One region of the Sphaerisporangium sp. NPDC004334 genome, then DNA from elsewhere that is predicted to be linked to it. Evidence: riboswitches for the same ligand, from Rfam matches in the RefSeq annotation. Region 1 holds a riboswitch; the other holds the start of a gene.

Region 1 (7,637 bases):
GCTCGAGGCCGACCTGGCGGAGGCGGGCCTGGACCCGGCGCAGGTCATGGTCGTGATCGGCGCCGCCCTCGCCGAGGACGTCACCGAGGAGGGCGACGTGACGACCATCGCCACGGTCCCCGCGGACCAGGCGGCGGTGGGCGACCTGGTGGCCAGGGCCGACGGGGTGGTCGCCGGTCTCGCGGTCGCCCAGGCGGTCTTCCACGGCGCCTCCCAGGGCCGCCTGACCGTGGAGCGCCACGTCAAGGACGGTGAGCGCGTCGCGCGCGGCGACGTGCTGATGACCGTCGTCGGACCTGTGCGCGACGTGCTCACCGCCGAGCGGACCGCGCTCAACCTGCTCACCCACCTTTCGGGCATCGCCACGCTGACCCACCGCTGGGTCGAGGCGGTCAGCGGCACCGGCACGCGGGTCCGCGACAGCCGCAAGACCCTCCCCGGCCTCAGGGCGCTGGAGAAGTACGCCGTGCGGTGCGGCGGCGGGGTCAATCATCGGATGTCCCTGTCGGACGCGGCCTTGATCAAGGACAATCACGTGGTGGCGGCCGGTGGGGTCGCCGAGGCGTTCCGCGCCGTCCGGCAGGCCTATCCGGAGCTGCCGATCGAGGTGGAGGTCGACCGCCTGGACCAGATCGAGCCGGTGCTGGCCGAGGGAGCGGAGGAGATCCTGCTGGACAACTTCACCGTGGAGGAGCTGACCCGCGCCGTGGCCCTAGTGGGCGGCAGGGCCCGGCTGGAGTCCAGCGGTGGACTCCGCCTGGAATCGGCTCGTGAGGTGGCCGAAACCGGTGTTGACTACCTTGCTGTGGGGTCGCTGACCCATTCGGCGCCCGCACTGGACATCGCTTTGGACCTTCGGGGGGCTTGATGCTGCTCACGATCGACGTCGGCAACACCCACACGGTGCTCGGCCTCTTCGAGGGCGAGGAGGTCATCGAGCACTGGCGCCTGGCCACCGACGCCAGGCGCACCGCCGACGAGATCGCGGTCGTCCTGCAGGGGCTGCTCGGTCAGAGCCCCCTGCTCAAGGACGCCGACATCGGCGGCATCGCCATCTGCTCGACGGTCCCCTCCGTGCTGAACGAGATGCGCGAGATGTGCCGGCGCTACTACGGCGACGTGACCGCCGTCATCGTGGAGCCGGGCGTGCGCACCGGGGTGCCGGTGCGCATGGACAACCCCAAGGAGGTCGGCAGCGACCGCATCGTCAACGCGCTCGCCGCCGTCACGCTGTACGGGGGGCCGTGCATCATCGTCGACTTCGGCACCGCCACCTCCTTCGACGCGGTGTCGGCCAAGGGCGAGTACGTCGGCGCGGTCACCGCCCCCGGCATCGAGATCTCGGTGGACGCCCTGGCCGCCGCGGGGGCCCAGCTCCACAAGGTCGAGCTGGTGCGCCCCCGCTCGGTGATCGCCAAGAACACCGTCGAAGCCCTGCAGGCGGGCATCATCTACGGTTTCGCCGGCCAGGTGGACGGCATCGTCGAGCGCATGGCGCCCGAGCTCGCGTCCGACCCCGACGACGTGACCGTCGTGGCCACCGGGTCGATGGCCGCGCTGGTGGTGAACGAGGCCCGTTCGATCGACGTCCACGAGCCCTGGCTGACGCTCATCGGGCTGCGCCTGATCTACAACCGCAACACCGCTTGAGCGCGCCCCGCGCGATCAAGCGGCGGGGGAGATCCATATCGGAGACGTGGAGGGGGGCGCGCGCGTCGAATACGGCGCGGCGCGGTGATCCGCCACGGCAAATCGTGGTGGCCGGAGTGTTACGCCCACGGGCGTGACCGGCGGAAGAAAGTCAGAAAGCGTACTGGTTTCGCGGGTCGAATTCGGCGTATAGCGTGTCGACCGTATATCTCCGAGCCGGGGCGCCCGCGAGGCGTCCCGCATGGAACCGGGCCTCCACCAGCGCCGCGGTGGTCTTCCATGGCGGATCATGCGGCCCACGGCCATGATCATCGCCGATGTCCCCCCGGACCGGGAGGTGCGGGGACATGTCACGAGTAGTTCACATATGCACTGGTATGTCAATCACAAACGTCATGGGTATCGAGGTCAGTGCTTGACGACCTTTCAACGCGGCGTTTAACGTTCCTGACGGGGCGGGCCGAAGCATTCAGTATGTTGCCGAGTTCGTCGTGGGGGAGGACACCCGATGGCGTATCCGGATCTGGTTTCCCGAGGGAATGACATTCCTTCGGGATCAGACGGTGTGGGACTGAGCGACGATGATCTTCTCTTGCTCGCCGAACTGGCCAAGGGCGTGACCGTCGACAGAGTGGGACGCAGGCTCGACGTGAGCGGCCGCACCGTACGACGCCGCCTGCGCGGCATCTGCGACCGCATAGGCGTCGCCACGGCCATCGAGGCCGTGGCCTGGGCGGCGCGGCGCCGCCTCATCTGAGGTCGCACCGTCCGAGGCAGGGAACCTCGTCCCGGCGCGAGGCGGCGTCACCGTACCGACGGCCGCCTCGTTCGGCGTGCGCGCCACGGCGCTAGTCGGCGATGCGCACGCCGCCGGCGAACGGGCGGTTGCCGAGCGGGACCACCCGCACGACATCGCCGGTGCGCGGTGCGTGCACCATCATGCCGCCGCCGATGTAGATGCCGACGTGGTGCAGGTCGGTGTAGAAGAAGACCAGGTCGCCGGGGCGCAGGTCCTCGCGGGTGATGTGGGTCCCCGCGGTCCACTGGTCGCCGGTGTAGTGCGGCAGGCTGATGCCGACCTCCTGGTAGGCCCACATGACCAGGCCGGAGCAGTCGAAGGTGCTCGGCCCCGCGGCGCCCCAGACGTACGGCTTGAGCTGTTGCGTCAGCGCCCACTTGGCGGCCTGGGCGGCCTTGCCCTCGCCCGGGATCGGGATCTCGATCTTGATGGCCCGGCCGTACCCGCCGGCCTGCGACAGCGCGCGCTTGAACAGGCTGCCCTCGGTCTTGGCGACCAGGCCGCGGATCTTGTCACGCTGGGAGGACAGGTCGGAGACGAGCTTCTTGACCTCGGCCTCGCGGGCCTTGGCGCCGGCCTTGGCGCGCTCGGCGGTCGCCATCGCCTTGCCGATCTGGGCGACCTCCTCGCCCTGCTGCAGCTGCAGGGCGTAGGTCGTGGCCACGCGATCGAGGTAGGCGTCGGGGTCGCCGGACATGGCGAGGGTCAGCGGCGAGCCCAGACCGCCGGTCATGTAGGCGTCCTGGGCGTACATGCCGGCTCTGGCGCGCTTGGCCTCCAGGTCGGCCTCGCTCTTGGAGAGGGTCTTCTTGGCGAGCTCGGCCGACCGCTGCGCCTGCTTGAGGCGCTCCTTCTGGCCGTTGTACTGCTCGGTGAGCGACTCGATCTGGTTGTAGAGGTGCTCGACCTGGTTCTTCAGGTCGTTGAGGCTGGGCTTGGGCTCGGCCGTCGCGGACACCAGAGGCGACCCGAAGGTCACGGCCATCAGCGCGGCGGTCACCAGCGCGATGCGGCGGGGAAGGCGCAAGGACGCATTGGAGGCGCTCCCGAAGCGGGAATGGGCACCGCGTTCTCGCCCGCGGGCATGCCTGCCCGCACTCTTTCCAGGCGTGCGCCTAGGCTGCACCAAAAAGCTCCTCTCCTCGGACGCCTACCGGGTTAGCTGACGGGTTCGGGCCGGAGCAGCCCTACCGAGCACGTGACCATGGAGGATCGCGATGCCTCCCTCTCGGATTCACCCCAGGGGTGGCGGGTCGCCGGGGGACCTTCCCCGGACCCACCTTTGGGTCCCCGGTTTCCCGCCGTTCGGATGGGGCGGGAATTAGGCGGTGCGGTCGCCGCGGAACGACGACCGACATTGACGCTGGACATTAGTCCAGTTCAGGTTCCTGCTCAACCAGAACTGCGAATTCTGTTGAGGTTCCACAACCGGCGCGTCACGGAAAGATCACGCCAGTGGGCGTCCCGCACCCGTTCCGAGCTGCGATTACCCGGTCCGCGGATAGGGGCTCGAAGAAAAGCCGCAGGTCAAAGAGCTTCTCGCGCGCCACGCCTCCAGGCTCCCCCGAGGCGCGCACCGACCGCGTGCACCGGATCACACTCCGTGATGGCGGCGCGAATTGGCAGGTATTTCGGACAGTCCGTTATCGGGGGGTCCCGGCACGGCGTCGAACGCCGCCCCGCCGGTGGGCGGATACGCTGACGCGTCATGAGGCAGGCCGCGCAGCGCCCGTCCGCCGAGGGCGCGCCCGCCGTCCGGCGGGCCCGCACCTCCGACGTGCGGACGATCAGGAAATTGGTCGACACCTACTCCGGCGACGGGCCGCGCCTGCTGCGCAAGTCGACCGTGACCCTGTACGAGGACGTCCAGGAATTCTGGGTGGCCGAGCGCGACGGCATGGTCGTGGGCTGCGGCGCGCTCCACGTGCTCTGGGAGGACCTGGCGGAGATCCGCACGGTCGCCGTCGACGCCGGCTGCCGCGGCATGGGCATCGGCCACATGATCGTCGCTGCGCTCATCGACGCCGCCCGCCGGCTGGAGGTCCAGCGGGTCTTCTGCCTGACCTTCGAGGTCGAGTTCTTCGGCAGGCACGGTTTCGTCCCCATCCAGGGCACGCCGGTCTCCCCCGAGGTCTACGCCGAACTCCTGGACTCCTACGACGAGGGCGTCGCCGAGTTCCTCGACCTGGAGCACGTCAAGCCGAACACCCTGGGCAACACGCGGATGTTGCTGCATGTGAACCCGCGATCCTGACCTTCAGGGTGACGGAATGGAAAGGTGACTGTTGATCCCGCTGTCGCTACCTTGGCAACACCACGGCACGTGCGCCTGACAGAGGCCACGTGCGAAGCCGAAGTGAGGTGACACGGTGAGCACCGGACAGCCGCCGTACCCACGCGACGAGCCGGACGAGGGTCATTCGTCAACCGGCTCTCCGCAATATGGGCAGCAGAACCCCCCGGGCATCGATCCGGAGGTGACCGTCGTCCACCGTCCCCAGCCGGCCTCGGAGCACTCCGCCTACCCCCAGCAGGGCTATGGCCAGCAGGGAGCCTATGGCCAGCAGCCAGGGACGGGAGCCTACGGCCAGCCGGGCGCCTACGGCCAGCAGGGTGGAACCGGAGCCTACGGCCAGCCTTCCCACCCCCAGCAGGGGCAGGGCTACGGGCAGCCGCAGTACGGCCAGCAGGCCCAGCAGGGCCAGCAGCAGTACGGGCAGCAGCCCCAGCAGTACGGGCAGCAGGCGTACGGCCAGCAGGGCCAGCAGGAGGCCCAGCAGGGCTATGGCCAGCAGGGCCAGTCGCCGTCCTACGGGCAGCCGCAGTACGGCCAGCAGACCGGCGGCTACGGCCAGCCGCAGGGCTACGGGCAGCCGCAGTACGGCCAGCAGGCCCAGCAGGGCCAGCAGCAGTACGGCCAGCCGGAGGCCCAGCAGGGCTACGGCCAGCAGGGCCAGTACGGCCAGCAGGACGCGCAGCAGGCGTACGGCCAGCAGGCCCAGTACGGGCAGCAGCAGTACGGGCAGCAGGCCCAGTACGGGCAGCCGCAGTACGGGCAGCAGGCCGGCCACGACCAGCAGGGCTACGGGCAGCAGCACGCCCAGCAGGCGCCGCCGTACGGGGCGGCCTACGGCCAGCAGGGCTACGGCCAGCAGCAGTACGGCCAGCAGGGGTACGGCCCTGCCGGCTACCAGCAGGGCTACCCGGCCACCGGCACGCAGCCTCCGGGCGCCCCCGCCCCGCTGGCCGAGTGGTGGCAGCGCCTGGTGGCCCGCATCATCGACATCGTCATCATCGTGATCCCGTATGTGATCCTCAACGCCGTGCTGGCGGCGCTCATCGTCACCGCGCCGAGCTTCGACCCCGCGACGGGCGCGATCAGCCCGGGCGGCGGCGTCTTCCTGGCCAGCCTGCTGACGGCGATCCTGGCCGGGCTGGTCTGGGTCGGCTACGAGTTCCTGATGACGAAGCAGCGCGGCCAGACGGTCGGCAAGATCGTCATGGGCATCAAGATCGTCCCAGTGGGCGGCGGCGTCGAGGGCGGGCTCGCCTCGGACGTCGCGATCAAGCGCGCCGGCGTCCTGTGGGGCTTCGAGTTCCTCGCGTGGGTCCCGGTCGTGGGCCTGGTCACGTGGGTGTTCTACCTGGTGAACGTCCTGTGGCAGTTCTGGGACAAGCCGCTGCAGCAATGTCTGCACGACAAGGTCGCCAAGACCGTCGTCGTGAAGATCAAGTAAGCGGCGCGCGATCGGGGCCGGGGGTGATCCCCCGGCCTCGTTTGCTATATGCGACCGAGTCGGCGCACACGTGGCGACCGAATCGGCGAAAAGGTAACGGACATACCCCTACATGCGATAGGACCTTGCACGAACCGCAGCTTCCTTCGCAGTCGCGAAAGGTGACGAAATGACGGCAGAACCACCCCCCGGCGGTTACGATCCGCAGGGCCCGGGCCAGCCATACGGCAACCCCCAGGGTGGCGGCTATGGCGCCCCTCAGGGCGGCTATGGCGCCCCTCAGGGCGGCTATGGCGCTCCCCAGGGCGGCTATGGCGCTCCCCAGGGCGGCTATGGTGCACCCCAGAGCGGGCACGGCGCACCCCAGGGCTACAACGCCCCCTACGGCGGCCCCCAGGGCGCGCCGCTTCCTCCCGGCGCTCCCGCGCCGCTGGCCGAGTGGTGGGAGAGGTGGGTCGCCCGGATCATCGACATGCTGATCTTCGGCGTCGTCTACTTCATCCTGAACCTCATCCTCTCCCCGATGTTCGTGCCGTCGACGGAGGAAATTCTCGCCAACCCCGGTGTGGCGGTCGGCTCCTCCTTCGTCCCCGGCCTGGTCTCGGCGATCATCGCCTACGGCGCGTACGCCGCCTATGACTACGTGCTGCATTCCAAGGACGGGCAGACCATCGGCAAGAAGGTCATGAAGATCCGCCTCGTCGGCGTCGGCGGCGCTCCGGTGGATTCGTCGGCGTTGATGAAGCGCTCGGCTATCTACCCCGGCGTGCTGGTGCTGTACGGCATTCCCTTCCTCGGCGTCCTGTCGGGCATCTTCGTCCTCGTCCTCGGCGTGCTTATCCTCACCGACAAGCCGCTACAGCAGGGCCTGCACGACAAGCTCGCGGGCACGGTTGTGGTCAAGGCTCCCCGCTGAGATCAGCTTTATTGACGGGACGGCCGCGGCGCGGCCGTCCCGTCCGTGTTTTCCGGCGGATCCGCCTTTCCCGGGCCATCCGGTAAGACGCCTGGAGAGACGGAGAATGCTGTGGAACGGTCCTTCGCGGCTTTGGCCCCCGGCCCCGCAACCCCCGCTGACCTCCTGTGGGGATAGAGTCGGACCGTGACTCCCGGATGAGCGGGCCGTGGTACAGAGCGCGGGAGTCTCGTGTGACAATTAACGTGGGAGGGGCGCTGAATGCCCACCCCGCGTGGAGCGAGGATCAATGAACGATGTATTGTCCGCGTTGATACCACCCTTGGTGGTCGCCGCGGTGGTCATCATCGCGGTCGTCAAGCTGTTCCGTTCCGAAGCGGGGGGCCGGCGTCAGGAGGCGGAGTCCTCGGAGAAGTCATCTGAGGCATCTGAGGCTTCTTCCGACTGACCGGAGGGCCCGGCGCCGCGGCTCCTCTTGTACCTGTGGGTTCCATGAGAACCTGTGGGTTCCGTGAATTGTCAGCCGGGGGTACCG
Region 2 (7,637 bases), on a different contig from region 1:
GGCCGGCGAGCTGACCGAGGGCGACCTGCTCGGCGACGACCCGGTGAAGGCGTTCGACGTGGCGGCGGCCGCGGCGATGCGCGCCATGGAGCCGGCCGACGTCCTCACGCGGACGGTGCGCCTGTCGTTCGGCGACGTCTCCGGGGCGGAGTACATCGCCGAGTTGTTCGCCGACACCCTCATCCACACCTGGGACCTCGCCAGGGCGATCGGCGGTGACGAGCGGCTGGACCCCGAGCTGGTCGAGGTGTGCGCCGAGTGGTTCGCCGGAGCGGAGGAGGGCTACCGGCAGGCCGGGGTGATCGCCGAGCGCCCGCCGCTGCCGGAGGACACCGACCCGCAGACCCGCCTGCTGGCCGCCTGGGGCCGCGGCGGCTGACGCGCGGGCCGAGGGAGCGCGGTACTCTCGGCCCCGTCGCGCGTCACCGCCCCCGGCACCCGGCCGGGAGACGACGTGGGGTCACCTCCGGCAGGCCCGCAAGGCCGACGCGGTGGCGAGGTGACGGCCGGCGTGGGGAGGGTCAGCGGGAGACGGGCCGCTTGCCGTGGTTGGCCTTCCTCTTCTTGCGGGCCCGGCTCTTGCGCGCGCGTCTCGCCATCTCGGCCTCCCCATCGGTACGGGTCGTGCTCCCCACCATGCATCCGCGCCCGAGCCGGTACAAGGCCCAAACGCCAAAGAAAGCCCCCGGAGCCGCCACCCGGGGGCCGTCCACCCGCCCCACCATCGCCCCTCACGTTCCAACAAGGTGCAGGTCAGATTATGTAGTATTTTGATGGAACTTGGTGGAGAGGTGAGGCGATGCTGGCTCAGCAACGGCAGCAGGCGATCCTCGAGCGCGTCCGCAGGAGCGGCGCGGTACGGGTCGCCGACCTGGTGCGGGAGCTCGGGGTGTCGGACATGACGATCCGCCGCGACCTTGAGGCGCTGGCCGAGCGCGGGCTGGTGGACAAGGTGCACGGCGGCGCCACCGCCACCGGCGCGGGGTCCACCGAGGAACCGGGCTTCGCGGCCAAGTCGGTGCGCCAGCAGGCCGAGAAGGAGGCGATCGCCCGCCGCGCCGCCGAGCTGGTGCGCCCGGGCAGCGCGGTCGCGCTGTCGGCCGGCACGACCACCTGGACCCTGGCCCATCACCTGGCCGACGTCCCCCACCTCACGGTCATCACCAACTCCGCCCAGGTCGCCGACGTCTTCCACCGGGCCGGGCGCGCCGACCAGACCGTCGTGCTCACCGGAGGGGTGCGCACGCCGTCGGACGCGCTGGTGGGGCCGGTCGCCGTGGCGGCCATCCGCGCGCTCAACGTCGACACGCTGATGCTCGGCGTGCACGGCATGAACCCCAGGGCGGGCTTCACCACTCCCAACATCCTTGAGGCCGAGACCGACCGCGAACTGGTCGCGGCGGCGCAGCGGCTGGTCGTGCTGGCCGACCACACCAAGTGGGGCACCGTCGGCATCAGCACGATCGCCAAGCTGGACGAGGCGCACGTCGTGATCAGCGACACCGGCCTGCCGGAGGAGGCCAGATCGGCGCTGTCCGAGCAAGCCGGCACGCTGCTGCTGGCCGACCCTGCGGGGACGGCGCCACCGACCGAGCCGGCGCGCGACGCCGGCGGGTCCGGACGCGCGAACCGCGCTCCGGGAACAGAACGGGCGGCCCGGGCCGCCGACACGACAGGACAGGCGGCTCAGCCGGCCGCCGGACAGGAGGTGGCCCGGTGAAGCGGACCGTCACCCAGCTCGCCGATGGGCGAGAGCTCATCTACTTCGACCACGCCGAGAGCGCCGACCGCGGCGCCGCCGACACCCGCGAGCTGCCCCCGCGCCCCGCGGCCTCGGACCTGCGGTACGACCCGGTGATGGACGAGTGGATCGCCATCGCCGGGCACCGCCAGGGCCGCACGTTCCTGCCTCCCACCGACGAATGCCCTCTGTGCCCCTCCCGGCCGGGCCACGCGACCGAGATCCCCGCCGCCGACTACGACGTCGCGGTGTTCGAGAACCGTTTCCCGTCCTTCAGCTTCAACCTGGGCCACTACGAGGACGTGGGCGGCCTGAGCGAGGTGCGGCCCGGCGTCGGCCGGTGCGAGGTGGTGTGCTTCACCTCCCGGCACGACTCCTCCTTCTCCCGGCTGTCTCCCGAGCAGGTCGATCTGGTGCTGGTGGCGCTCGCCGACCGCACCGACCACCTCTCGCGGCTGGAGGGCGTGGAGCAGGTGTTCCCGTTCGAGAACCGCGGCGCCGAGATCGGCATCACGCTGGCGCACCCGCACGGCCAGATCTACGCCTATCCGTACGTGACGCCTCGCACGCGGCAGATGCTGGCCTCGGCGGCCCGCTACCGCGAGCGCACGGGCGGCGACCTGTTCGCGGACGTGCTGGCCGCCGAGCGCAAGGCCGAGACGCGCGTGGTCGCCTCCAACGAGCACTGGACGGCGTTCGTCCCCGCGGCGGCGCGGTGGCCGTTCGAGGTGCACGTCTACCTCAACCGCAGGGCGGCCGACCTTCGCGAGCTGGACGCCGAGGAGCGCGCGGCCTTCGGCCCGCTCTACACCGACGTGCTGCGGCGGCTGGACGGGCTGTTCGGGGTCACCATGCCCTACGTCGCGGCCTGGCACCAGGCACCCGTGCGCACCGGGCGCGACCTCGCCTACCTGCACCTGCAGCTGTTCAGCATCCGGCGGGCGGCGCAGAAGCTGAAGTACCTGGCGGGGTCTGAGTCGGCGATGGGCGCGTTCGTCAACGACGTACTGCCCGAGGAGGCGGCCCGGATGCTGCGCGAGCAGCCGTGACCGCGCCCGCCCTGGACGGCCCGCCGCGGGCGCGGCGGCGGTGACCACGCGCACGTCACGTCGGGGGACGTCACATCCGGGGTCGCCATAAATACGGATCTACCACTACCATCCATCAGACACCGGCCGTAACGGCCGGTCCGCCTAATCCCAGGTGCCCCGCCTGGGAGCCGGGGACCCATCGGTTCCTCTGGGGTGAATCCACGCGTGTGGTAGGGCGTCTCCGGCCCGAACCCGTCAGCTAACCCGGTCGGCAGATGGAGAGGAGCGGGCTCTGCCCCTGTCTTCCGGCCGCCACGGTTCCGTGGCCGCCTGCGCTCTGATGGTGGCCGCCCTGGTGCTCGGCCCGTCCACGGCCGGCGCCGCCGCCCCCAAACCCACCGAGAAACAGCTCAAGGCACAGCTCGCCGCCCTTGGCAAGCAGGTCGACAAGCTGATCGCCCAGTACAACGCCAAGCGCGTCGCGGTCGCCAAGGCCAAGGACGCGGAGAAGAAGGCCCGCGAGCGGCTGAAGGCCGCGGAGACCGAGCTCACCGCCTCCGAGGGCCAGGTGGGCGACATCGCCCAGCTCAGCTACCAGGCGGGCAGCGGCCTCGGCATGATGCGCGAGCTCATGTCGCCCGGTTTCGGCGGCGCCGCGATGCTGCAACAGCTGCAGGCCGAGCAGTCCGCCGAGATCGGCCGATATGCCACGGCCCGTGACGCCCGCAAGAAGGCGGCCGACGACGCGGCCGCGCTGACCGACGGCCTGCGCGACGACGTCGTCGAGGTGACCGCCCAGCGCAGGGACGCCGAGAAGCTGATCGGCCAGATCAAGGACAAGCTGGACCGGCTCGTGCCCACCGCCCCGGGCAAGCAAGCCAACGGGAGCTGGGCGCCCGAGCTGCCGGCCGGGAGCGAGAACATCACCCCGCGGATGCGGCTGATGCGCGCCGAGGTCAAGGACCACTTCCCGCTGCGGTTCCCCGTCGGCTGCTACCGCCCCGAGAACAGCGGCGAGCACCCGCTGGGCCGGGCGTGCGACTTCATGCTCAGCTCCGGCGGGGCGATGCCCTCGCCCGCCGGCGTCGCGATGGGCGAGCAGATCGCCGCCTGGGCCATCAAGAACGGCGGCAAGCTCGGCGTGAAGTACGTGATCTACCGGCAGCGGATCTACAACCTGGGCTTTCCCGGCTGGCGGTCGATGGCCAACCGCGGCGGGATCACCGCCAACCACTTCGACCACGTGCACATCTCGATGTACTAGCCGTCCGGCCGTCTTGCCGCCGGTGAAAGTTCCATCCGGACGCTCGCCCGGAGGATGTATTACGGTGACCCGCCGCCCGGTGACCGTGCGGCGGGCGTGGCACCGCGACGTGGCTCCGGGGCGCCTGCCGCGCGGCCCGGCGCCGGTGGGGCCGATCAGCCCGGCAGGCGGATGGGGTTGACGATGTCGGCGTAGATGAGCAGGCTGCTCATGGCGATCAGGAAGATCGCGACCGTGTACGTCAGCGGCAGCGCCTTGGCGATGTCCACGTGCCCCGGCATCGGGCGGCGGCGCACCCGGGCGTAACCGCGCTTGATGCCCTCCCACAGGCCGCCGGCGATCTGGCCGCCGTCCAGTGGCATCAGCGGGATCAGGTTGAACATGCCGATCGCGAGGTTGAACCCGGCCAGGAGCTGGATGAAGCCGGCGATCTTGTTCTCCAGCGGGATGGCCGCCGCGGCGATCGCGCCGCCCAGGCGCCCGGCGCCGACGACGCTCTGCGGGCTGTTGAGGTCACGCTCGGCGCCGCCGAAGGCCGCCTGCCAGACCCCGACGAGCTTCTGCGGCAGTTGCAGCAGTGCCGAGCCGGTGCGCCTCACCAGGTCCGCCATGGCGCCGACGACGTACCCGAGCCCCTGCTTCTCCACGACGAGGGTGGGGCTGACTCCGAGAAAGCCGACGTTCTTGTCCAGCTTGTCCGGGTCGTCGAGCGAGGGGCGATCTTGCGCGATGAGCGTGGCGTTCAGCGTCATCGGCTTGCCGTCGCGCTCGATGCCGATGGCGACCGGGCCGGGGCCGTGGGTGCGGATCAGCGTGCTGGCGTCGTCCCAGGAGTTCACCGGCCTGCCGCCGAACGAGACGATCTTGTCCTTGGCCCTGAGCCCGGCGAGCGCCGCGGGCGTGGACCGGTGGGCCGGGGTGCACTGCTGGCCCTTCGCCTGCTCGGCCACGGTGACGACGCACTTGGAGACCTCGGCGACCACGGGCGTGGGCACCGAGATGCCGAAGCCCATCAGCACGATGGCGAACAGCACGAAGGCCAGCACGAAGTTCATCGCGGGACCGCCGATGAAGATGATGACCTTCTGCCACCAGGGCTTGCGGTACAGGACGCGGTCGGCGTCGCCGGGCCTGACCTCCTCCAGCGCCGCCTGCCTGGCGCTCTCGATGAGCGCCTGCCACGGCCCGGTGGAGATGTTGCGAAGCTTGTTCGGATCATCGTTGGGCCGAGGGGGAAGTGCCCCGATCATGCGGATGTAGCCGCCCAGCGGAATCCACTTCAGGCCGTATTCGGTATCACCGCGGCGGCGCGACCACATCGTGGGCCCGAAACCGACCATGTACTGCGTGACCTTGACGCCGAAGAACTTCGCGGGCACCAGATGGCCCAACTCGTGCAGGGCAATGGACACGGCCAACCCGACGAAGAAGATGAGAAACCCGGCCACTGCGAGCCAGCTCATAGGTGCTACCCCCACGTCGGAGAAGATGCCTTCTGTTTGGATTGCCCGTTCCGAGCGTAACCGAACGCGCGAGGGCTTCGGCCGCCGCCGGAAAACAACACTCAACGACCAAGCGTAGGAGTGACTTGCGCGCGGTGGAGCGAATCGGGAGACTGCATTGACGGTACGCAATCATGTAGACACCGTGGGATATGAGTCGGCGTAGCATAATTTGCCGGTTCTGTTCCCAAGGACCAAGGGAGCACCTTGATACGCATCCTGGTTGCCGAACACCTACCTCTCGTCCGCCGGGGCCTTGTCGCCTCGCTGAACGGCGAGAAGGATCTCATGGTGATCGCCGACGTCGCCTCCGGCGAATACATCGTGCCGGCAGCCATGGAACTCACCCCGGACGTGGCGGTGGTCGACGTCGACCTCCCCGACGTCGACGGGCTCACCGCCGCCGCGCGCCTGCACCAGAAGGCGCCGCGCTGCAAGGTGCTGCTGCTGTCGGCGCGGCCGAACCCCGGGCAGGTGCGCCGGGCCTTCGCCGCCCACGCGCTCGGCTTCCTGAGCACGAACGTGGCGCCCGAGCATCTGGCCGACGGCATCCGCCGCGTCGCCTCCGGGCGCAAGGCCGTCGACTCCGACCTCGCCATCGCGGCGCTCACCTCGGCCGACAACCCTCTCACCCCCCGCGAGCAGGACGTCCTGCGCATCGCCGCCCAGGGCGCCTCCTCCAAGGAGATCGCCGCCAAGCTCTATCTATCTGTGGGAACGGTCCGAAATCACCTGTCGCGCATCATCTGCAAGACCGGAGCCCGCAACCGCGCCGACGCGGTGCGCATCGCCGCCGAGACCGGCTGGCTCTGATCGCGTTGGGCGCGGACGCTACGGCCGCCAGATGAGGATGAGCGCGCAGTCGTCGTTGTGCCCGGCCGACATGGAGTTGACCAGGGGGCGGGCGCCGTCGTGGAAGCCCGAGGGCACCAGCCGCTCGGCCTCGCCGAGCAGCCGATCAAGCCCGGAGTCGATGTCGCGCCCGGGCTGCTCGATCAGGCCGTCGGTGTAGAGCATCAGCGCGTCGCCCTTGCGCAGCACGCCGCTGTCGGGCTCGCAGTGCAGGTCGGGGACGACGCCCAGCACGACGCCCTTGGCGGCCGACACCTGCCAGGTGCCCGTGCCCGCGTCGAACTTGACCACCGGCGGATGCCCGGCGGAGGTGATCTGGTACGCCCCCGTGGACAGGTCGAGCCGGAGGTGGACGGCGGTGACGAAGCCCTCGCCCTCGGGCTGGCGGTGCAGGTAGGCGTTGCAGGCGGGCAGGAAGGACTCGACCGACCCCAGCAGCCCGCCGAAGGTGCCCGAGAGCATCAGCGCGCGGGTGCCAGCGTCCACGCCCTTGCCCGACACGTCGACCAGGGCGACCTCGAGAACGTTCCCGTGGCGCATGGAGACCAGGAAGTCGCCGCCGAAGGAGGAGCCGCCCGCCTGCTTGAGCACGACCCGCGAGCCCCACTCTTTGCGGTTGAGCGGCGGCAGCTCGCCCTGCCGCTTGAGGCGGTCGCGCAGTTCGAGCAGCATCGCGTCCCCGCGCAGCCCCTGGACGCCCAGCTTGCCGCGCGTGCGGGCCATGAGGAAGGCGAGCACCGTCGTGAACCCGATGGTCACCAGCAGCCCCGCGCCGACGGAGCGCACGCCGAGCGTGGCCGCGATGTAGCCCAGCGCCACGGCGACGGCGCCCACCAGGGCGGCCAGGCTGCGCATGCGGAGCTGCAGGCCCCCGACGAGGGTGACCAGGATGAACAGGCTCGGTGAGAACCACTCGGTGGAGACGCGCGCGGCGAGAGCGCCGAGCGCCAGCGTGGCGACGCTCAGCGTGATGAGCAGGTTCCGGTCACGCGCCAATGGCCCCCTCCGCAGGAACCGCACGATCCGCACCAGGAACGGGATGCGAACCAAGATCGCGCGGAGCCGCGGGGGGATCAGCGGCGCCGGACGGGAAGTCATGATGCGCTCGACTCTATCTGCCCATCTGCCGTTTGGGCAGCCGACTTGACCAAGACCTTGATCATTAAACGGGGATATTAGGTGGCCGATCCGGTTTGCCCGGTCATAACGTTGGCCAGGTGAACAGCGAACAAAGCACGCGGCCGGGC

The links. A riboswitch is a leader RNA that binds a small molecule or an ion and turns the genes downstream of it on or off. The one in region 1 is predicted to bind cyclic di-AMP.
Region 2: linked by a shared signal. The riboswitch ahead of ACWEN6_RS29185 (coiled-coil domain-containing protein) and the one ahead of ACWEN6_RS32180 (NlpC/P60 family protein) in region 1 are both predicted to bind cyclic di-AMP.

Annotation. Positions count from the first base shown of each region.
Region 1 covers NZ_JBSGDZ010000029.1:96,872-104,508, reverse strand. Annotated here, with positions in the region: gene ACWEN6_RS32195 (L-aspartate oxidase) at 1-868, shown strand, start outside; gene ACWEN6_RS32190 (type III pantothenate kinase) at 868-1,650, shown strand; gene ACWEN6_RS32185 (helix-turn-helix domain-containing protein) at 2,243-2,407, shown strand; gene ACWEN6_RS32180 (NlpC/P60 family protein) at 2,499-3,476, opposite strand; cyclic di-AMP (ydaO/yuaA leader) riboswitch at 3,581-3,776, opposite strand; gene ACWEN6_RS32175 (amino-acid N-acetyltransferase) at 4,158-4,703, shown strand; gene ACWEN6_RS32170 (RDD family protein) at 4,819-6,186, shown strand; gene ACWEN6_RS32165 (RDD family protein) at 6,356-7,102, shown strand; gene ACWEN6_RS32160 (hypothetical protein) at 7,392-7,550, shown strand.
Region 2 covers NZ_JBSGDZ010000024.1:117,572-125,208, reverse strand. Annotated here, with positions in the region: gene ACWEN6_RS29205 (TIGR03086 family metal-binding protein) at 1-379, shown strand, start outside; gene ACWEN6_RS29200 (50S ribosomal protein bL37) at 522-599, opposite strand; gene ACWEN6_RS29195 (DeoR/GlpR family DNA-binding transcription regulator) at 800-1,720, shown strand; gene galT (galactose-1-phosphate uridylyltransferase) at 1,717-2,790, shown strand; cyclic di-AMP (ydaO/yuaA leader) riboswitch at 2,922-3,060, shown strand; gene ACWEN6_RS29185 (coiled-coil domain-containing protein) at 3,095-4,036, shown strand; gene ACWEN6_RS29180 (M50 family metallopeptidase) at 4,192-5,499, opposite strand; gene ACWEN6_RS29175 (response regulator transcription factor) at 5,746-6,351, shown strand; gene ACWEN6_RS29170 (PP2C family protein-serine/threonine phosphatase) at 6,370-7,488, opposite strand; gene ACWEN6_RS29165 (GNAT family N-acetyltransferase) at 7,608-7,637, shown strand, end outside.